DNA from 4 places in the Sanguibacter sp. Z1732 genome. Region 2 is predicted to be linked to each of the others. Evidence: riboswitches for the same ligand, from Rfam matches in the RefSeq annotation. Region 2 holds a riboswitch; each other region holds the start of a gene.
What was found. A riboswitch is a leader RNA that binds a small molecule or an ion and turns the genes downstream of it on or off. The one in region 2 is predicted to bind cyclic di-AMP.
Positions count from the first base shown of each region.

Region 1 (5,176 bases), 1.7 Mb from region 2:
GACAAGGCATCCGCGCCGAGGTTCATCCGGACCGTACGTGGAGTTGGCTACCGAATGGGGACCGGGTCATGAACAAGCGGCAGCCAAGACAGTGGGGACTGGGCGCTCGGCTCCTGGCAGCGATCGTCGTGGTCCTCTTGGTGGCCGCCGGGACAGCGTGGGGTGTCGCTTCGATGATCGGGCCGATGATCTTCCACGATCACATGCTCATGGCCGAGCCCGCTGACTCCGAGGTCGTGGCTCACGCACGGCAAGCCTTCACCGCGGCATGGACCCTGTCCCTCTCCGTGGCGCTCCTCGTCGCTCTCCTGTCGTCGGTGCTCGTGAGCATCTTCGTCACTCGACGCATCACCAGGGCGTTGGAAAGGGTCCGACAAGCAGCAGTGCAGGTCGCAAGCGGTGACTACAACGTCCATGTGCCAGCGGTCCACATGGGCGCGCAGTTCGATGACCTCGCCGCCGCGTTCAACACCATGGCCACTGACCTAGGCCATATCGAAAAGACCCGAACCCGCATGCTGGGCGACCTGGCCCATGAACTGCGCACCCCGGTGGCGACCCTGGATGGCTACCTCGAAGGGATCGTCGACGGTGTCGTGCCCGCCGGTGAACGGACGATGGGCATGCTGCGTGAGCCGGTCGCACGCCTTGCCCGGCTGGCCCAGGACATAACGCTCGTGACAACCGCCAGCGAGGGCCGCTTGGAGATGCGGTGGCAGCCGCTGCAGGTCCGTGACCTGCTTCAGGACGCCGCAACACAGGCAGGCGTCAAGTCCGCGGACAAGGGCATTGACCTGACGATCGAGGCCACGGAGTCGGAACGCCAGACGGTCATCACCGCGGACCCTGACCGGCTCGGGCAGGTCCTGACCAACCTGCTGGACAACGCCGTGCGGCACACCCCAACGGGAGGTCACGTCCAATTGGGTGCCAACCGGAGTGGATCGCGACTGCGGTTGTGGGTCCAGGACAACGGCGGTGGGATAGCCGCCGAGCACCTGCCCCACCTGTTCGAGCGCTTCTACCGTGCCGATGCGGCTCGTGACCGCGCGCACGGAGGGTCAGGAATCGGGCTTGCCATCAGCCGCTCCATCGTCCAGGCCCACGGTGGCAGCATGGAAGCGGCCAGCACCGGGCTTGGCCACGGCGCCGTCTTCACCATCGAACTGCCCTTGGGTCGGCAGCCTTCGCAGGCCTGAGACCGACTCCACCGCACACGTCTTCGGCAGTGGCCGCGCTGGAAAGGGTGCGCCCTCATCCGCAGCCACAGCACGAGCATCGGCCCGCCCTGGGCCGGACGGGCCGATGCCGCAACTGAGATATGCGGTCAGAGCACGCGGATGAACGTGGGGTTGCTATGGAAGATCGGGCCCTCGTACAGGGCGGTACCGGGGTTTCGGGCGGCGATGTTGTCGCCGTTGCCGGTGTAGATACCCACATGACCGGGCCACGCACCAGATCGCCGGGCTGGGCCTCGGCTGCCGAGACTATGCGTCCGGCGCCCGCCTGGGCACCGGACGTCCGAGGCAGGCTTACCCCGAATTGGGCGAAGACGTAGGCGGTGAAGCCCGAGCAATCAAAGCCCGCCGGGGTAGAGCCGCCCCACACATACGGGGTGCCCACGTAGCGGCGGGCGACGTCCACGACCGCGGAACCGGAGGCAGAGGCAGTGCTCGCGGTCTGCTCGCTTGATTCGCCGGAGGAGGAATCCTCGGTCTGCTGCTCCTGCTGTTGAGCCGGCTGCTCGGTGCGCTGCCCGGTGCGGGAGGCCGGAGCGGCACGCGGGGTGGGGCGCTCCGGCGCAGTGATGACAGGCGCTGGCGGTGGGGGTGGGGGTGGGGGTGGAGCTTCGGAGGAGACCTCAGCGACGGCGACGTGCCAGTCGATGCCCTCATCGACAGTGACGGTTGGTGAGGTGACCACCTTATCGATGTCGACGTCGGCGTCGAGCACCACGTTGGCCAGGGCGCCGGCCCCGAAACTCGAACTCGACACCTGGGGGACGGCCGCAGCGCTGGAGGCGCCCATTGTGAGCACCAGTCCGGAGGAGGCGAAGACGGCCAGCGCCCGTCTGCCGGTGGTCCCAGTGACTGAGTCAGCGAAAACGGTCAGTGGGGTGGAGGGGCGGCACGCCGCGCGGTGTCGGGCGCCGGTTGTTGGTTCAGTCAATTCGGTTCTCCAGTTCGCCTACGAGGTCAGTTGTCGGGTTCGGATTGGAGACTTACCCGGTCTGCCTGGCTCCCCAGGCGGGACTTCACCCCTAGGTGCTCGCGCACCGACGGCTGGGTCCCCCGCCCCTGCCACGGCGTTGATCGGTGACCACGGTGCGGTGGCAGGGTTCGGCGTCCGCTTGTGGGCTTCCCGCACGGCGGGAGCAAGAGTGACAGTACATACCGCGAACCCTCAGATCACGGTTAGATCACGGCATTACCGAATGCTTCATCAAACCTTCATCGTCATCCCCCGCCTCGGCGACTGCACGCCCGCCGCTCCTGTCGTAGCGTCGGGGCGGCCGAGACCTTGCCGCCTGCGCTGCAGAAGGCACCTGATTCGAGACGAAAAGCCGAGAATCTCGGGCGCAGTGGTTGCCTGGATGACCCCCACTAGGACGGTGGAAGAACATGAAAAGAATGGCGGCGCTGGTGCTGATCCGCGCCGGCTGCTCCTCGTTGGATCCGGCCTCCGAGCCCACCGCCGGAGGTGGTGAAGCCGCGTTCCTCGCCACCCATGACTTGGCCGGCATGGAGGTCGCAGAGATGATCGACCACCTGGACCGGCTCGGTGGAAAGGAACGCCCCACCGACTACATCGCCTCCATCCGGCCCGATGAACTGGTGCTCTCCGACGGGCAGCAGGAACTGGCCGAAGTGCTCATCGATGAAGAATTGGCGACCTATGCGAACGGTTTCGCCGGCTTCTGGTTGCCACGCGATCTGCAGGGCACCATCAAGGTCAACCATGACGGCCTGACGGGTACAGCCGAGTTCTCCACCACCGACGAGGTCGCCACCTGCCTCACCACCCTCCAACTGATATAGGTCGCGGTCACAACCTGTGCCAATCTCGGAGCAGCAGGACGGCGCACCGGTGAGCGCGGCGCACGCGGCTAGCGACGCCGGGCAAGCCGCCGCACCCCATAGCCGCGTCATCGGACTGGACGCGGCGCGGGCGCTGGCCATCCTGGGCATGCTCGCGGTCAACGTCGGTCCGCTCTATGACGATGGCATCGCCGGGCTGGTCATGCGGCTGCCGCACGGGCGGGCTTCATTGTTGTTCGTGCTGCTGGCCGGGATCGGGTACTCGTTCCTGACCCGCCGGGCCCGCGACGGTGCCGCGCCACCCTGGGGGCAGGTGTTGTGGCGGACGGTTCTGCTGAGCCTGATCGGGCTGAGCACTCAGTTGGCGGGTCATGGCGCCAAGGTGATCTTGACCACCTATGCGGTGCTGTTTCTCGTGGGACTGGTGGTGGTGCGGGCCCCCTCATGGCTGCTGCTGACCGCCTCGATCGCGGCAACTGCCGCTGGACCACTGGTGTGGCTGGGTGTCCAACTCAGAACCGGTGAGGTCTTCGACCGGGAGCCCGCCACGCTACTGGATGCGCCCGGGCAGATCGTGGCCTCGACATTCCTGACCGGGCCGTACCCGGTGATCACCTGGCTCGGGCCGTTCCTGTTCGGGATGTGGCTGGGCAGGTTGCGCCTGCAAGACCGGTGCGTCCAGATACGGCTGACTGTGGCCGGAGTGGTGCTGACCCTGCTTGCCGAACTCGGCTCCCGGGCGTTGGAAGCGTTCCTGGGGCGGCCGGATGGGGAGCCCGGTGTGGACTGGTTCCTTTCGGCGGCCGCACATTCGCAGATGCCGTTGTGGCTGATCCGGGGCAGTGCCTCGGCCGTGGCGGTGCTGGGCCTGACACTTCTGGTTTTGCCGTACCTGGGCCGCTTCGGTTGGCCGCTGGTGGCCACGGGTCAGTTGGCGCTGACCGTGTATGTGGTGCACCTGTTCGGCATCGCGGAGGTAGTGCGTCCCGGCCCGGGGACCGCGCCGGCGGGTCTGGTCACCACGGCGGTGATGGCCCTGGTGCTGATAGGCGCAGCGGTGGGCTGGCGGCACTTCTTCTCCCGCGGGCCGCTGGAGGCATTGTTGCGGGTGCGGCTGCGCCGGCGGCGATGAACTCGCCACCAGGCCGACGGCGTTGAGCCGATAGGACAACCGCTGCAGGGTCGCCCCGGCGGGGAAGTCGTCCAGCAGCACGGACCAGCAGGTGGGCCGGGACGTCGCCTGCGGCTCTTCGGCGCCCAGGCCAAGCGAGATCACCTCACCAACCAGTGGCCGGCGCTGACGCGGATACGTGGATCACCAGCCAGTAGGACTACAGCGCAGGTTTCCACCCCCGTCGGCAGGCCGTAGGGCAGCAGGATCGCCCGGTGCATGGCACACCCTGGCCGCGTCAGTGACGATGCGCCCCAACCACGTCCTCGCGATCCCCAGTAGCCCGTGAGCCGTCGGCGGAAGGAACCCGAGGTGCGCCGTGCGCCGCGGCGGTGCTGGTCTCGGGGCTGAGGTCCAGGCGGCGCAACAGTTGGGCGTTGAGCGCCACGACAATGGTCGACAGGGACATGAGGAGCGCGCCGACCGACATGGGTAGGACGAACCCGACCGGGGCCAGCACACCTGCGGCCAGGGGCACGGCCGCGATGTTGTAGCCGGCAGCCCACCACAGGTTCTGCTTCATCTTCCGGTACCCGGCACGGGAGAGCTGGATGACCGACAGCACCGACCGGGGGTCGTCAGACGCCAGGATGACGCCGGCGGAGGCGATCGCCACGTCGGTGCCCGCTCCGATCGCGATCCCGACGTCTGCCTGAGCCAGCGCCGGGGCGTCGTTGACGCCGTCCCCGACCATGGCGACGATACGGCCCTCCTGCTGCAGCTGGGCGACCTTCTCGCTCTTTGTCCTCCGGGCGCACCTGGGCGAAGACCTGGTCGACGCCCAGTTCGGCGCCCACAGCCCGGGCCACCGGCTCGGCGTCACCGGTGATCATGACGACCCGGATGCCCAACTGGTGCAGGGCATCGATCGCCTGCCGTGACTCCTCGCGGACCTCATCGGCCAGGGCGAGGGCACCGGCCACCTGGCCGTCGACGAGAACGTGCAGGACGGTGGCACCGGACTGTG
Region 1 covers NZ_CP194857.1:2,014,753-2,019,928, reverse strand. The annotation lists gene ACRRRO_RS10770 (winged helix-turn-helix domain-containing protein) at 1-72, shown strand, start outside; gene ACRRRO_RS10765 (sensor histidine kinase) at 69-1,199, shown strand; partial or broken gene ACRRRO_RS10760 (C40 family peptidase) at 1,513-2,028, opposite strand; cyclic di-AMP (ydaO/yuaA leader) riboswitch at 2,170-2,318, opposite strand; gene ACRRRO_RS10755 (CueP family metal-binding protein) at 2,622-3,038, shown strand; gene ACRRRO_RS10750 (heparan-alpha-glucosaminide N-acetyltransferase domain-containing protein) at 3,088-4,170, shown strand; partial or broken gene ACRRRO_RS10745 (heavy metal translocating P-type ATPase) at 4,448-5,176, opposite strand, start outside.
Region 1: another riboswitch for cyclic di-AMP. It lies ahead of ACRRRO_RS10760 (C40 family peptidase); the one in region 2 lies ahead of ACRRRO_RS19375 (C40 family peptidase).

Region 2 (5,176 bases):
CAGTTCGTCACCGGCGCCACAGCCGCAACGCTGCCTCCAGTGGGCCGCGGGAGAAGAAGTGCCGCCAGGCCACCGCCGCTCCTACCAGCACCAGTGCCATCACCGCGGTGATGGCCAGACCGTCCTGGGCGGTCTGCGGCCCGGGACGCACCACCTGCGCGATGGCGAACAAGTGGACCACATACACCGTCAGCGCCAACTGCCCCGTGGCCACCAGCGGCCAACCAAAGCGGCCCAGGTAAGGCAGCACCAATAGTGTCAGGGCCAGCACCGCCACGGCCGAGGCGCTGCCCCGGATCAGCCACAACGGCATCTGCGAATGCGCCGCCGCCGAGAGGAACCAGTCCACAGCCGGCTCTCTACCGGGCCGCCCCAGGAACACTTCCAGCACCCGGGAGCCGAGTTCGGCAATCAAGGTCAGCACCACTGCCGCCACAGTCAGCCGTATCTGGACCCACCGGTCGTGCAGCCGCAACCGGCCTAGCCACATCCCGAATAGGAACGGCGCGAGCCAGGTGATCACCGGGTAGGGCCCGGTCAGCAGTGTCGAGGCCACGATCTGCCCCGGCGCGTCCAGCATCGTGGCAGGCTCGCGGTCGAAGACCTCACCGGTTCGCAGTTGGACACCCAGCCACACCAGTGGCCCAGCGGCAACTGCCACGATCGAGGCGGTCAGCAGCAGCCCGGACGGTGCCCGCACCACCACCAGTCCCACGAGGAAGAGCACCGCATAGGTGGTCAGGATGACATCAGAGCCATGACCCGCTAACTGAGTACTCAACCCGATCAGGCTCAGCAGAACCGTCCGCCACAACACCTGCCCCCACGGCAGCGCGCCACCGTCACGGGCTCGCCGGGTCAGCAACGAGTACCCGATCCCGGCCAGCAGCACGAACAACAATGAGGCCCGCCCGTGCGGCAACCGCATGACGAGCCCAGCAATGCCGTCGTCATACAGCGGACCGATGTTGACCGCGACCATGCCCACGATGGCCAGCGCCCGTGCCGCGTCCAGCCCGGTGACCCGGCCATGGGGTGCGCTGGCATCCGGGGAGGCGCCTGCCGTGTGCGCCGCGCTCACCGATGCGCCATCCTGCTGCTCCGCCCTGGCACAGGTTGTGACCGCGCCCATCCAAGTGTCATGTCGACCCGGTGAAGGGACCCTGGGCCGACTAGGTGCGAGGCCCTCTGAGCCCCTCCGCGGCCGGCCCGGGCGTTCCTACGTCAGTTGGAGGGTGGTGAGGCAGGTCGCGCCCTCGTCGGTGGTGGAGAAGTCGGCTGACCCGGTCAGGCCGTCATAGTGAACCTCAATGGTGCCCTGGACATCGCGCGGCAACCAGAAGCCGGCGAAGCCGTTCGCATAGGTCGTCACCTCTTCATCGATGAGCACCTCGCCTGTTGCATCGTCGAGGATCCGCACCTGGAGGTCCTCGTCGGTCAGCTCACCCTGGCATGTGGTCAGGCTGTGGTAGAAGCACTCGTGAGTCTGGTTCACGTAGGGGGCTACGGAGAGGTAGAAACGGTCCTCGGGCATGGGCAGGGTAAGTTCTTGCTGCCCATCGGAGAACATCAGTTCATCGGCTCGGATGGAGGCCATGTAGTCGGTGGGGCGTTCGGGCCCACCGAGTCGATCGAGGTGGTCGATCATCTCCGCGACCTCCATGCCGGCCAGGTCATGGGTGGCGAGGAACTCGGCTTCATCACCCTCGGTGGTTGGCTCGGAGGCCGGATCCGCCGAGGAGCAGCCGGCGAGGATCAGCACCAGCGCCCCGACGATCGCCGCAATTCTTTTCACGTTCTTCCACCTGTCCTATCAGTCCCGGCGCATCTTCTGACCAGCACGGCAGCAGGTCATACTTACCAAGGATTCTTGCCGATCAACTGGGTCATCGTAGGCAACTGCTGCTGCCGAGAGTTTAGGTCTTTCGTCCCGGACCCAGGCGGAGCCTTCCTGCGGCGCCTATTTGAATCGCCCCAGCAGGCCGTTCTGGGCCGGCGCGGGCGCAAGTAGCCCTGTCAACTGATGGTGGCGAGGAGTTCGTTGCAGGCTTCCTCGCAGGCTCGGCACGCCTCTGCGCAGATGCGGCAATGGTCATGGGCCTGTGCGTGACGGGCGCACTCATCGCCGCAGGACTGACAAGCCTGGGCGCAGGCCTGCAACTGAGCACGGATGAGGTTAGCGTCATGACCGGTTTGTCGGGACAGCATGCGGGCCGTGGCATCGCAGATGTCGGCGCAGTCCAGGTTGGTACGTATGCACGTGCGCAACTCGGCAACCATTTCCTCGCTCAGACAAGCGTCTGCGCAGGCGGTACACGCCTGGGAACAGGCCACGAGGGCATCGATCGTTCGGGCCAGTAGATCCCGGTCCAGAGTGATCTGGGCAGGGTGGGTATCCATCATCTCTGCGGTTCTCATTGTCGCTCCCGTTTCGATAACCATCACAGCATTGGCTCTCGACGTTACGACAGCAGCGGCAGGCATGCAGCCGGCGAGGCGGGGTGTGACGATGAAGGTTTGATGAAGTATTCCGGTAATCCCGTGATCAAACCGTGATCTGAGGATTTGCGGTATGTACTGTCACTCTTGCTCCCGCCGTGCGGGAAGCCCACAAGCGGACGCCGAACCCTGCCACCGCACCGTGGTCACCGATCAACGCCGTGGCAGGGGCGGGGGACCCAACCGTCGGTGCGCGAGCACCTAGGGGTGAAGTCCCGCCTGGGAAGCCAGGTGAGACCGGGTGAATCTCCAACCCGAACCCGACAACTGACCTCGTAGGCGAACTGGAGAACCGAATTGACTGAACCAACAACCGGCGCCCGACACCGCGCGGCCTGCCGCCCCTCCACCCCACTGACCGTTCTTGGTCACGCAGTCACTGGGACCACCGGCAGACGGGCGCTGGCCGTCTTTGCCTCCTCCGGCTTGGCGCTCACCATGGGCGCCTCCAGCGCTGTAGCCCTCCCCCAGGTGTCGAGTTCGAGTTCCGGCGTTGGCTCCCTGGCCAACGTGGTGCTCGACGCCGACCTCGACAAGGTGACCACCTCACCGACCGTCTCGGTCGATGCAGACATCGCCTGGGACTTCGCCGCCGCCGAGGTCTCCTCCGAAGCCCCGCCCCCTCCCCCGCCGCCAGAGCCGGTCATCACCGCGCCGCAGCGCCCCACCCAGGACGCCGCCCCGGCCTCCCGCACCGGGCAGCGCACCGAGCAGCCGGCTCAACAGCCGGAGCAGCAGGCCGAGGAGCAGGCCGGGGAAGGCTCGGGCGGGTCCAGCGAGCAGGTCGCAAGCACCTCTTCCGGTTCTGCGGTCGTGGACGTCGCCCGCCGCTATGTAGGCACCCCGTATGTGTGGGGCGGCTCCACCCCGGCGGGCTTTGATTGCTCGGGCTTCACCGCCTACGTCTTCGCCCAATTCGGGGTAAGCCTGCCTCGGACATCCGGTGCCCAGGCGGGCGCCGGACGCATCGTCTCGGCAGCCGAAGCCCAGCCCGGCGATCTGGTGGCGTGGCCCGGTCACGTGGGCATCTACACCGGCAATGGCAACAACATCGCCGCCCGAAACCCCGGCACCGCGCTGTACGAGGGACCCATCTTCCATAACAACCCCACGTTCATCCGCGTGCTCTGACCGCAGATCTCAGCACTCTGCATCGGCCCGCCCTGCCCCAGGGGCGGGCCGATGCTCGTGCTGTGGGTGCCGACGAGGACGCATCCCTTGAGGTGCCCATTGGAGTTGATATCAAGCCTGTGAATGCTGACGACTTAACGGCAGTTCGATAGTGAACACCGCGCCGTGGCCAAGCCCCGCGCTGTCCGCTCTCACACTGCCCGCATGGGCCTGGGCGATGGAGTGGCTGATGGCAAGGCCGATCCCCGACCCTCCGTGCGCGCGGTCACGAGCAGCATCGGCACGGTAGAAGCGCTCGAACAGGTGGGGCAGATGCTCGGCGGCTATTCCGCTGCCATTGTCCTGCACCCACAAACGCAGGCGCGATCCAATCCGGTCGGCGCCCAACTGGACCTGACCTCCCTTGGGGGTGTGCCGCACGGCGTTGTCCAGCAAATTTGTCAAGACCTGCCCGAGCCGGTCAGGGTCGGCGGTGATGACCGCCTGGCGTTCTGACCTTGTGGCCACGATCGCCAGGTCAATGTCCTTGCTAGTGCACTTCACGCTTGCCTGTGCTGCGGCGTCTTCGAGCAGGTCACCGACCCGCACCAGCTGCCATCGCATTTCTAAGCGTCCCTCGCTAGCGGCAGTCACCAGGGCCATGTCCTGGGCCAGACGGGCAAGTCGTGCCACCTGCTCACGCAGCATGACTATGGTCGGTTCATCAGCCGGCACGACACCGTCCACAATCCCTTCGAGGTAGCCATCCAGCGTCGCCACCGGGGTGCGCAATTCATGAGCCAGGTCGCCCAACATGCGAGTGCGGGTCTGTTCGATCCCACCAAGGTCGGTGGCCATGGTGTTGAACGCGCCGGCGAGGTCATCGAACTGCGCACCCATGCGGACCGCTGGCACATGGACGTTGTAGTCACCGCTGGCGACCTTCGCTGCTGCTTGGCGGAGGCGTTCTAACGCCATGGTGATGCGTCGAGTAAGGAAAATGCTGACCAGCACTGACGTCAGGAGAGCGACGAGGAGCGCCAGGGACAGAGACAGGGTCCATGCCGCGGTGAAGGCTTGCCTTGCGTGCGCCACGACCTCGGAGTCAGCGGGCTCGGCCATGAGCATGTGATCGTGGAAGATCATCGGCCCGATCACCGAGGCCACAGCCCATGCTGTCCCGGCGGCCACCAACAGGACCGCGACGATCGCTGCCAGGAGCCGAGCACCCAGCCCCCACTGTTTTCGCGGCCGCTTGTTCATGAACCCGTCCCCATTCGGTAGCCGACCCCCCGCACAGTGCGGACGAACCTCGGCGCGGATGCCTTGTCGCCGAGTTTGCGCCGCAGATGCCCGATGTGAACATCGACAAGGTTGTCATCGCCCACCCAATTGGGCCCCCACACCGTCTCGATGAGTTGGCGCCGGGAAAAGACCATGTCCGGGCGCCCCGCCAGCGCTGCCAGGACGTCGAACTCAGTGCGCGTCAATTGGACACTCTTTCCGTCGAGGAACACTTCCCGCCCCAGAGCGTCAACGGTCAATGGCCCGAACGACGCCACTGCGC
Region 2 covers NZ_CP194857.1:3,728,941-3,734,116, forward strand. The annotation lists gene ACRRRO_RS19360 (heparan-alpha-glucosaminide N-acetyltransferase domain-containing protein) at 8-1,081, opposite strand; gene ACRRRO_RS19365 (CueP family metal-binding protein) at 1,220-1,795, opposite strand; gene ACRRRO_RS19370 (four-helix bundle copper-binding protein) at 2,017-2,418, opposite strand; cyclic di-AMP (ydaO/yuaA leader) riboswitch at 2,647-2,796, shown strand; gene ACRRRO_RS19375 (C40 family peptidase) at 2,797-3,630, shown strand; gene ACRRRO_RS19380 (ATP-binding protein) at 3,742-4,872, opposite strand; gene ACRRRO_RS19385 (response regulator) at 4,869-5,176, opposite strand, start outside.

Region 3 (5,176 bases), 1.5 Mb from region 2:
TGCAGAACCGCCACGAGCAACTCGACGCCGCGCGGGCCCGCGAGGAACTCAGGACCCAGGAGGGCGTGAACGCCGGCAGCGCCGCCTGACCGGGGGGCTGACCAGCACCGCCTGCCCAGCGTCGCCTGCCCGGCCGGCTGACCAGCACCGCCCTCAGCCTCCTGGCGCTCCTGCGGGAGCGCCGGGTCAGCGGACCTGGACCACCACTTTCCCGAGCGCGCGGCCGGCGCCCACGTACGTCAGCGAAGAGGCGCACTGGACCGAAGCGACTACAGACGCTCGACGACGTAATCCAGGCAGGCGGTCAGCGCTGCGGCATCCTCGGGGGTCACCGAGGGGTAGGTGCCGATCCGCAACTGGTTGCGCCCGAGTTTGCGATAGGGCTCGGTGTCGACGATGCCGTTGTTGCGCAGCACCCTCGCCAGCACCGCGGCATCGATGCTCTCCTCGAAGTCGATCGTGACCACCACCGGCGAGCGGTGTGCCGGGTCGGCCACGAAGGGGGTGGCGAAGTCACGCTCGGTGGTCCACTGGTACAGCAGCTGGGAGGACTGCGCGGTGCGCGCCGCGGCGAAGTCCAGGCCGCCCTGGTCGTTCAACCAGTCGACCTGCTCGGCCAACAGCACCAGGGTGGCGATCGCCGGGGTGTTCACGGTCTGGTCCTGCCGGGAGTTGGCCAGCGCCGCGGGAAGGGACAACGACGCCGGCGCCCAGCGCTGACCCAGTTCCTCGACCCGCTCGATCGCGGCCGGGGACAACAGGGCCAGCCACAGGCCGCCGTCGGAGCCCAGGGCCTTCTGTGGGGCGAAGTAGTAGGCGTCGGTCTGGCTCACGTCCACCTCCACCCCACCCGCGGCCGAGGTGCCGTCGACGAGCATCAGGGCACCGTCGTCGTCGACCCTTCTGACCGGGGTGAGGGTGCCGGTGGAGGTCTCGTTGTGGACCCAGCAGTAGGCATCGATCCCCGCAGCGGCCTCGGGGGAGCGGGTGCTGCCGGGTTCGGCGGTGAGGATCTGCGGGTCGGCCAGGAACGGTGCGCCGCTCGCGGCGGCGGCGAACTTGGCGCCGAACTCCCCGGCCCGGACGTGCTGGGAGCGGGTGCGGATCAATCCGAAGGTGGCCGCGTCCCAGAACATCGAGGCGCCACCGTTGCCCAGGGCCACCTCGTACCCCTCGGGGAGGTTGAACAGGGCAGCGAGACCCTCCCGGACGCGGCCGACCAGGGAGCGCACCGGGGGCTGACGGTGGGAGGTGCCCAGCAGCGTGGTGCCCAGGGCGGCCAGCGCCTGGCTCTGCTCCGGCCTGATGCGCGCGGGACCGGAGCCGAACCGGCCGTCCGCGGGACGGATCGAGGCCGGGATGGCGATCGCGGGATCGTTCATGGGCACGATCATCGCAGGTCCGCCGGCCTCGCCAGGAGCGCTGCGGCGCGCGGCCGGCCGGCCCTGGGCGGGAGAGTTGCCGGCAGGGCGCGCAGGAGGTGCGGCGCACCCGGTCCGGAGCCGGACGCCGGGCACTAGGCTGACGGGAGGAATGCGGCGACCACCAAGGGGCAGGCACGTGAGCGACCTGATCGACACCACGGAGATGTATCTCAAGACCGTGTTCGAACTGATCGAGGACGGCGTGGTGCCCCTGCGCGCCCGGATCGCGGAGCGTCTGGGTCACTCCGGGCCCACCGTGTCCCAGACGGTGGCGCGCATGGAACGGGACGGCCTGATGGTGGTCTCCGGTGACCGGCACCTGGAACTGACCGATGAGGGCCTGCGGCGGGCCACCCAGGTGATGCGCAAGCACCGCCTGGCCGAACGGCTGCTGACCGATGTGATCAAACTCGACTGGCCCTACGTGCACGAAGAGGCCTGCCGGTGGGAGCACGTGATGAGCGAGCGGGTGGAGCAGCAGTTGCTCGAACTGCTCGAGCGCCCGCGGGAGGATCCCTACGGCAACACCATCCCCGGCCCCGCCGAGATCGGGCAGCCCGTCGCCGCCGGTGTCGCCGAACTGCCCGGTACGTCCCTGAGCACCGCTATCACCGCCGATCCGGCCCACTACACGCTGGTGCGGATCGGGGAGCCGCTGCAGGTGGATGTGGAGCTGCTGACCGAGTTCGAGCGCGTCGGGTTGGTGCCCGGGGTGGGCTTCCGCGCCCAGACCGACGGCGCAGCGGTAGACCTGACCGTGAACGGACAGAGTCTGGAGCTCACCGAGGACACCGTGGGGCACCTGTTCGTCAGCGCCGCCGAGCCGGGGTGATCCGGTGCCCGTAGCGGGTGTCCGTGTGACGCCCGCGTGCGTTCGGGACGGGGCGCCGGAGGGCCCGCCGGCAGGTGCTCGGTGCCGTGGATCTAGCACAGCCGCAGCCCGCGCGCTCGCTGGGCGGGTCACGAGAGCGGCGTCCTGCATGTGGCGCAGTCCACATTGTGGCGATGACACAGCGTCTCGTCGATCGCGCCGTTGCCTCGGAATTCCACCATTTTCTGGGACGTAGGCGCCAGGGGCAGATCCTGTGAACCATTTCACAGAACCAATTGTGACCGGAATGTGACTTTTGCCGGGTGCGTCGGGTAACGTCAGCCGTGCTCGTCGTCCCCTCCATCGATGAGTACCCGCAGGCGGCGCCGAACCCTGTCACCGCCAGCAGGTCCCGACAGACGCAATTGACAGGGACGGGGGACCCAACCTTTGGTGCGCGAGCACCTAGGGGTGAAGTCCCACCTGGTTCGCCAGGTAAGACCGGGTGAATCTCCAACCCGAACCCGACAGCTCACCCCGTAGGCGCGTGGAGAAGATTTTGACTCAACGCACAACCGGAGCCCGCCACCGCGCAGCGTGCCGGCCCTCCACCCCCCTGACCGCTTTCGGCACCACAGTGGCCGGCACCACCGGTCGTCGTGCACTGGCCGTAGTTGCTTCCTCCGGACTGGCGCTGACCATGGGCGCCTCCACCGCGGCCGCTGCCCCCCAGGTGTCCAACTCCGCTTCCGGCCTCGGTTCGCTGGCCAACGTGGTGCTCGATGGTGACCGCGACTCCGTCAGCACCTCGCCGACCATCTCGGTCGACGCCGACACCGACTGGTCCTTCACCGCGGCCGTGGTGAGTTCCGAGGCCCCGCCACCACCTCCGCCCCCACCGCCCCCGCCGGCGGCGACCACGCAGCGGCCCACCGCGGCCACCGCCCCGGCGGCCCGCACCGGCAACCGCACCGCCGCTCCGGCTCAGGAGGAGACGCAGCAGGCGGAGGAGCAGCAGGCCGAGGAGCCCGCGAGCGAATCCACGCAGAGCGCCGCACCCGCGTCCGGTTCCGGCTCTGCCGTGGTGAACCTGGCCCGCCGGTACACGGGCACCCCGTACGTGTACGGCGGTAGCACTCCGGCCGGGTTCGACTGCTCCGGCTTCACCGCCTACGTGTACGCCCAGTTCGGTGTCTCCCTGCCCCGGTCGTCCTCGGCCCAGCGCAACGCCGGCCGTGTGGTCTCGGCTTCTGAGGCGCGGCCCGGCGACCTGGTCTGGTGGCCCGGACACGTGGGCATCTACACCGGCAACGGCCAGCACATCGCGGCTCGCAACCCCAGTTCACCCCTGCACGAGGGCCCGATCTGGAACTCGAGCCCCACGTTCATCCGTGTGATGGGCTGACCGGCACACGCACCACTCACAACGGCTCGTCCCGCATCGGGGCGGGCCGTTGTGCTGTGCGCACCGGTGCGTCGTGTACCTGCGTGCCCGTGCGGAGAGGTGCTGGCACAGGCACCGATGAACAGCTCCGATGAGACAGCTATAAGATTTTCCGGCGACATGCCCCGCAACCGTCAGGCTTGTAGCACAATGGTCAAGATCAGCCCAAAAAACGGGGGTAGACCGGTATGGAACGCGAACCCACGATCCTCGTCGGAGTCGACGGATCAGCCGCCAGCCTGAACGCACTGGACTGGGCGTTGGCCCACGCCGGAAAGTCGGGTTGGAACCTGCACCTGGTGTGTGCCTACGCGCTGCCCACCTTCGCCGCCGGAACCATCGACGGCGGGTATGCCACCCTGGACGACACCGCCATCCGCGACGGCGCGCAAGCGGTCCTGGACGAGGCCCTCACCCGCTGTGAGGGCGTGGGTGTGCAGGTGACCAGCGCCCTGGAGACCGGCGACGCGGCCGGAGTGTTGGTGGACCTGTCCGCCCAGGTGCGCCTCGCCGTCGTCGGCACCCGGGGCCGGTCCGGATTCGCCGAACGGATCCTGGGCACCGTCTCCTCGGCGCTACCGGCCCACTCCCACTGCCCCACCGTGGTGGTGCCGCACCGGGAGGGCGAGGACGACGAGGACGCCGGTCTGCCGTTGCCGGTGCGCCGGATCGTGGTGGGCGTGGACGGGTCGGACTCGGCCAAACTCGCCCTGAACGTGGCCATCGACGAGGCCGAACGGTGGGAGGCGGAACTGACCGCCGTGGTCGGTGTGCCGATGGGCGCCGGCGCCGGCCTGCTGGGCTGGCTGCCCTCCGGGGTGGACCGGGAGACCCTGCTGGCCGACGTCAAGACCGGCCTGGACGTCACGGTGGACCGGGCCAGTCAGGGTCGTTCGGTGCAGGTGCGCCGGCACGCCCTGGATGGCACCGGAGCGGCGCTGCTGTCGGAGTTCTCCACCGCGGTGGACCTGGTGGTGGTCGGCTCGCGCGGCCGCGGCGGCTTCACCGGGATGCTGCTGGGCTCCACGTCCCAGACCGTGCTGCATCACTCCCGTTGCCCGGTCATGGTGGTGCCCACCAGCAGCACCGACGATCCCGAGGACCACGCCTTCAACTGGAAGCGGCGCCGGCACTAAGCCGCCAGCCCGCCACCCCACGGCGCCCACCCGGCCCCCGCGGCACCCCCACCCCCACCCCACCCCCAACCCGTCCCTGCGGCGGCGAGGGCGAGCGTGAGCGTCGAGGGCGAGCCTTGGGGGACTCGCCTTCGGCTGGGAGGCTCGCCCTCGGCGGCGGCGGCTATGGCGGCGGCGGAGGCGGGGTGGCGACGGCGGTGGCGTTGGGGTGGCGACGGCGGCGGGGGGGCTACCGGGCGCTGCGCAGCACCCGGCCCAGGGTGTCCATGAGGCGGTCCAGGTCCGACTCGGTCACCGTCAGCGGCGGGGCGAAGCGGATGGTGTTGTCGTGGGTCTCCTTGGCCAGGATGCCCTCGGCGGC
Region 3 covers NZ_CP194857.1:2,198,550-2,203,725, forward strand. The annotation lists gene ACRRRO_RS11600 (MFS transporter) at 1-89, shown strand, start outside; gene serC (phosphoserine transaminase) at 270-1,382, opposite strand; gene ACRRRO_RS11610 (iron dependent repressor, metal binding and dimerization domain protein) at 1,561-2,256, shown strand; cyclic di-AMP (ydaO/yuaA leader) riboswitch at 2,626-2,795, shown strand; gene ACRRRO_RS11615 (C40 family peptidase) at 2,795-3,640, shown strand; gene ACRRRO_RS11620 (universal stress protein) at 3,868-4,815, shown strand; gene rocD (ornithine--oxo-acid transaminase) at 5,045-5,176, opposite strand, start outside.
Region 3: another riboswitch for cyclic di-AMP. It lies ahead of ACRRRO_RS11615 (C40 family peptidase); the one in region 2 lies ahead of ACRRRO_RS19375 (C40 family peptidase).

Region 4 (5,176 bases), 1.6 Mb from region 2:
ATCTGCCGCGGCGGGTCGGTCAGCATCTCGCGCAGCGGCGGGACGTCGCCGGCCGGGTCGACGAAGACACCGGCCAGGCGTTCTTCGAAGCCGGCGGTGTGGGACAGCAGGTGGCGCAGCGTGATCGGTTCGTCGTAGGTGGTGGGGATGTCGAGGTCGATGTAGTCGGCGACCGGGTCATCCAGGCCCACGGCCCCGTCTTCGACCAGTTGCATGACGGCGATTCCGACCACCACTTTGCTGATCGAGCCGACCCGGAACAGCGTGCGCTGGGCATCCACCGGCTGCGGCACCGAGTCAGGGTCGTCGGCGCCGGAGCCGGAGCCGGAGCCGGAGCCGGAGCCGGTGTCGGCGTAGCCGTAGCCACGTTCGGTGACCACCTCGCCCTCGTGGACCACCGAGACCGCTGCCCCGGCCACGCCCTCACGTTCCAGCGCGGCGGGCAGGAAGCCATCCAGCCAGGCCTCGGTGTCCTCGCTGGTCAGCGCGGCGGCCGCCTCGGCCGAGGACGGAGCGGCCGGAGGGTCCGGTGGCGGGTTCACCGGGGCGCCCTGCTGGGCTGCACACCCGGCCAGGACCGCGGCGAGGACGACGGCGATGCTCGCGGCGATCCACGACCGCCGGCGGCGCTGAGGTGCTCCGGCAGGCGGTGCCATGGCCGGCGTGCGAGGCGGGCCGTGGCCTGTACGTGCTGAGTGAGTTCCCACGAGCCCTGACCCTAGGGGCCGCCGACATCACCCCACCCCCGAAGTCAGCATCAATCGGCTGAAACCGCCCCCTCAGCCGACCAGTGCTGGCTTCGTCGCTGAGGCCGCCTGATCATGGGCGAGCAGCCCGGTCCGCAAACGCATCGGCCCGCCCCGAAGTTCGGGGCGGGCCGATGACTCGCACGCGGCAGTTGAGTCCGTGAGCCGGTCAGGCCACCCGGATGAAGGTCGGGTTGGCCCGCCAGATCTTGCTCTCGTGCAGCGCGGTGCCGGGGTTACGGGCGGCGATGTGGTTGCCGTTGCCGGTGTAGATACCGATGTGCCCCGGCCACCACACCAGGTCCCCGGGCTGGGCCTGGCTGGCGGAGACCACCTGGCCGGCGCTGCGCTGGGCCCCGGAGTTGCGCGGCAGGTTGATGCCGGCCTGGGCGTACACGTAGGAGGTGAACCCGGAGCAGTCGAACCCAGCCGGGGTGGATCCACCCCACACGTACGGGGTGCCCACGAACTGGCGGGCGATGTTGACGATCGCACTGCCAGAGGCACTGGCCTGCGGGGAGGGCGCAGCGGAGCGCTGGCCGTCACGGGAGGCCGTGTCGGCCCCTCGTTGCACGGATGCCGATCCCGAGCCCGACGTTGACGCCGATCCCGAGCCCGACACCGACCCTGACGACGAGGCCGACCCCGACGACGATCCCGACCCACCGGGGATGGTGAGTTCGTCACCGGGGAAGATCAGCGCGTCAGCACCCAGGCCGTTGGCGTCGATGATCGCCTGGACGCCGGCGCCGTACCGCGCCGCGATAGCCGCGACGGTGTCACCGCGGCTCACGGTGTGGGTGGCGCCACCAGCGCTGGCGGTCACCGAACCTGTGGGGATGGTGAGTTCGTCACCGGGGAAGATCAGCGCATCGGAGCGAAGGCCGTTTGCGTCGATGATCCCCTGGATGCTGGCGCCATGTTCGGCGGCGATATTGCCGACGGTGTCACCGGCGTTCACGGTGTAGGTCTCGTCCGGGTCGGCGCTGGCTGCGGGCATCGCCAGCCCGAAGGCCAGGCCCGCGGTGGCCACACCGGCCGTACCGCGACGGGCCACCTTTCCCACCGGCAGGTCGGAGAGGAAGGTGGTGGGACGCACGTCGGCTCGGTGCCGCGCGCGTGTGGTGCTGTGTAGTGTCATGGTGTTTTCTCCGGTTGCCTTCGGGGTTAGCTGTCGGGTTCGGGTCGGATAAACACCCGGCCTGGCCGTGGCCAGACTTCACCCCAGGGACCAGCACGCCGGTCCCGTCTTCATGGGTCCCCCGCCCCTGCCATGGCGGCTAATGGACCGCGGACGGTGGCAGAGTTCGGCGTCCGCCCACGGACTTCCAGGTTCGGAAGTGCCGCGACCGTAACCCGCCCACGACGCATTGTCACGGTTCGGTAACATAAGTCACAATTAGGTCACGGTGCGGCTCCGGGGACTCGGTTCACAAGCCCCCGTCCGCGACCGGCTGATGCCCGCGAGCAGGACGGCGATTGCGGGCAGTCCGACGGCACTCATCACTCCACCCCCGCCTCCCGCCGCGTCCGCGCATTGGCGTGCACCGACCACCGCGGCACCCACCGCCCCAGCGCCGCGATCACGGCGCCCGAGAGCACCCCCATCGACACGATCCCGGCGGCCAGCGATCCGAGCGCCGCGCCGGCTGAGACCACCAACGGGCCGGCCGCCCCCCGGTGTCGGCGACAACCGCCAGAACCCAGCACCCGTGGCGAGGGCCCTTGACACCGCATACCGCGCACCTGTCGCCCGGACCGCGGAGCCCGCGTCGATCCCTGGGCCGGACCTGGAAGGCAAAACACCACGGTGCCGCAAACTGGCAAGAAAAGTATCATTCGCGTGCGAGGCGCCTCGGGGGCCGTAGCAAAGTTGTGAGTTATCGCATCATCGCTACTTCGTCATAACTTTTGGCGTGAGTTAATTATGACCTTCTGCCATGATGGGTCCATGGCCATAACTTTCGGTGAGGACCCGGTCCGCGCAGAAGTGTCCGACATCCTGGCCCGCATCGCGGCTGGGGAGACCGTCGACCAGGAACGTGAACGCAAGCATGTGGATCTAAAGGAAGAGACCGGGCGCCGCGACCGTTCGGGACAGGTCGGCCCGGGCGAGGAACGAAGCGCGGCAGTGGCGCAGCAATTGGCCGCTGAGGCAGCATGCATGGCAAATACGCCTGGCGGAGGTGCGCTCATCGTCGGCGTAGGCAACGACGGCACCGTGCTGGGCGCTGCAACGGATGCAGAGTGGCTCAGGCATCGCATCTATGAGATCACCGGACGGCTGCTCACAGTGGACATCGCCGAGAGTGAAGTCCAAGGCAAGCGGCTGCTCGTCATCATCTCACCGCCGGCCGTCGAACCGGTTCGCATCAGTGGTCGGATCCATTGGCGAGTGAATGACAATTGTGTCGAAGTTGATGCCGCCACGTGGCACGCACGTCGCATGCGGACTCTCAACTATGACTGGTCCGGAGACACATCAACCACACCTGCGTCTGCGGCCCGGCCACAAGCGCTGGACCTAGCCCGGGAGTTCCTGCACGACAGTGGCGAGAGCGAAGCCGAGCAGGTTGCGGGTAGTACTGATAGTCAACTCTTGCGTCGACTTAACGCAGTTACCGGCGAGGGCATGCTTACCAATGCTGGCGTCCTGGTCTTCGTCGGTCGGCAGAGCCCTAGCCCGACTCGACTACGTCCGTCGCGAGTATGCCGGTGGCGACAGCGCCACACGCGTGAACCGCAGCGGTCGCTCTCTACTCGAAGAACTCTCTGAAGTGTTCTTGGCGACTGATGCCCACAACGCAACCCGGCACGTTCAAGCCGGCCTGGTGATACGGCAGATCCGAGAGATCCCAGAACTGGCTGCCCGTGAAGCTATCGTCAACGGCGTCGCGCACCGGGAATGGGGGTCCTCGGCCCCCACCATCGTGGAGCACATCGGGCGCACACTACGAGTCACGAGCCCAGGTGGCTTCTTCGGGGGTGTCAACTCATCCAATATCATCACTCACCCGTCGCAGTCGCGAAACGCTGCTCTTACCCAACTCTTGGCCGACTTGAAGGTCGCCGAACGAGAGGGCATCGGCGTAGACCGAATGGTGCGCGAGATGGTGAGAGCCGGGCACCAGCCACCCGATATCCGTGAAATTAGCGGACCGTTCATACGAGCCTCACTGGTCGGTGACTCGCTGGACCAACCCTGGATCGCGTGGCTCGGTTCGATCGAACCGAAGAACGAATCGATGGATGTCTACTCTCTCCTGCTCCTGCGCCGGCTGGTAACCGTTGGTTGGGTCGACGCGATTCAAGCCGCTCCACTGATCCAATTGACACTCGAAGAAGCACGCGGCGCCATCTCCAAACTCTCGCAGGCAAACATTGACGGACGACCGCTCCTGATCATCGCCAAGGGAACACCAGAAGGCACTGAAGCGGTGTGGAGACTGCATCCAGCCGCCGCAGAGTCTCTGGCAGCGCATGATCGGACAGCCGGTCATATTCGAGGTCTCCCCACCCGGCCCGAGATCGCCCGTTCCTATGCGCAAGCGCGTGGACGGATCAGTAGTACTGAACTGGGTTCCCTCGTCGGTGCCAGTCCCAGCAACGTGGGCGGAGTCCTCAAACGCCTAGCAACCGAAGATGTGCTCGCTCCCTCAAGCACAACGGGCCGGGGGCGCGGGTTCTACTACAAGTGGATCGGGCCTACTGAATAAGTGGCTCTTCCGGTTTTAGAGTGCATTGATCCGGGTCGCCAGTTGGCCGGAGTGCAGTAGGCAGCGCAGGACGTAGTGGTCGAAGTTGCGGAACCCTAGGGCGATGCCGCGTAGGGCTTCGAGGCGTCCGTTGATGGCTCTTCCGGTTTTAGAGTGCATTGATCCGGGTCGCCAGTTGGCCGGAGTGCAGTAGGCAGCGCAGGACGTAGTGGTCGAAGTTGCGGAACCCTAGGGCGATGCCGCGTAGGGCTTCGAGGCGTCCGTTGATCGCTTCGACGGGGCCGTTGGAGGCTCCGCCACGGTCGAAGAACGCCAGGATCTGGTCTCGTTTGCGCCAGAGCGTGCGGCCGAGTTGAGCGAGTTCCTCCAGCCCCTCGGGTAGCCCGCGCCGGAGCCTGGTGATGAGGGCCTGCATGCGCTTCTTGCCGGCGGCCGGATCTGGGTGTTGGTAGGCGCTGATGATGTCCTGGTAGATGTGCCAGGAGACCTCCAAGGCCGCGTGGTCCTCGTGTTCGGCGAACAGCCGCTGCAGTCGGGCGATCTGCTCATCGGTCAGTAGCGACTGCCGGGTCAGCAGTGTTCGCCGGCCGCGGTAGAGCAGGTTCTCCTTGCGGCCCCGGTGGCCGTGGATCTGCTGCTGCAGGCGCTGACGACAGACGGTGAGTTTCTCCCCAGCCAGTTGCACCGTGTGGAAGGGGTCCATCACCGGTGTGG
Region 4 covers NZ_CP194857.1:2,159,788-2,164,963, reverse strand. The annotation lists gene ACRRRO_RS11430 (serine hydrolase domain-containing protein) at 1-656, opposite strand, end outside; gene ACRRRO_RS11425 (LysM peptidoglycan-binding domain-containing protein) at 916-1,887, opposite strand; cyclic di-AMP (ydaO/yuaA leader) riboswitch at 1,889-2,038, opposite strand; gene ACRRRO_RS11420 (hypothetical protein) at 2,250-2,408, opposite strand; gene ACRRRO_RS11415 (AlbA family DNA-binding domain-containing protein) at 2,698-3,522, shown strand; gene ACRRRO_RS11410 (ATP-binding protein) at 3,482-4,462, shown strand; gene ACRRRO_RS11405 (ISL3 family transposase) at 4,611-5,176, opposite strand, start outside.
Region 4: another riboswitch for cyclic di-AMP. It lies ahead of ACRRRO_RS11425 (LysM peptidoglycan-binding domain-containing protein); the one in region 2 lies ahead of ACRRRO_RS19375 (C40 family peptidase).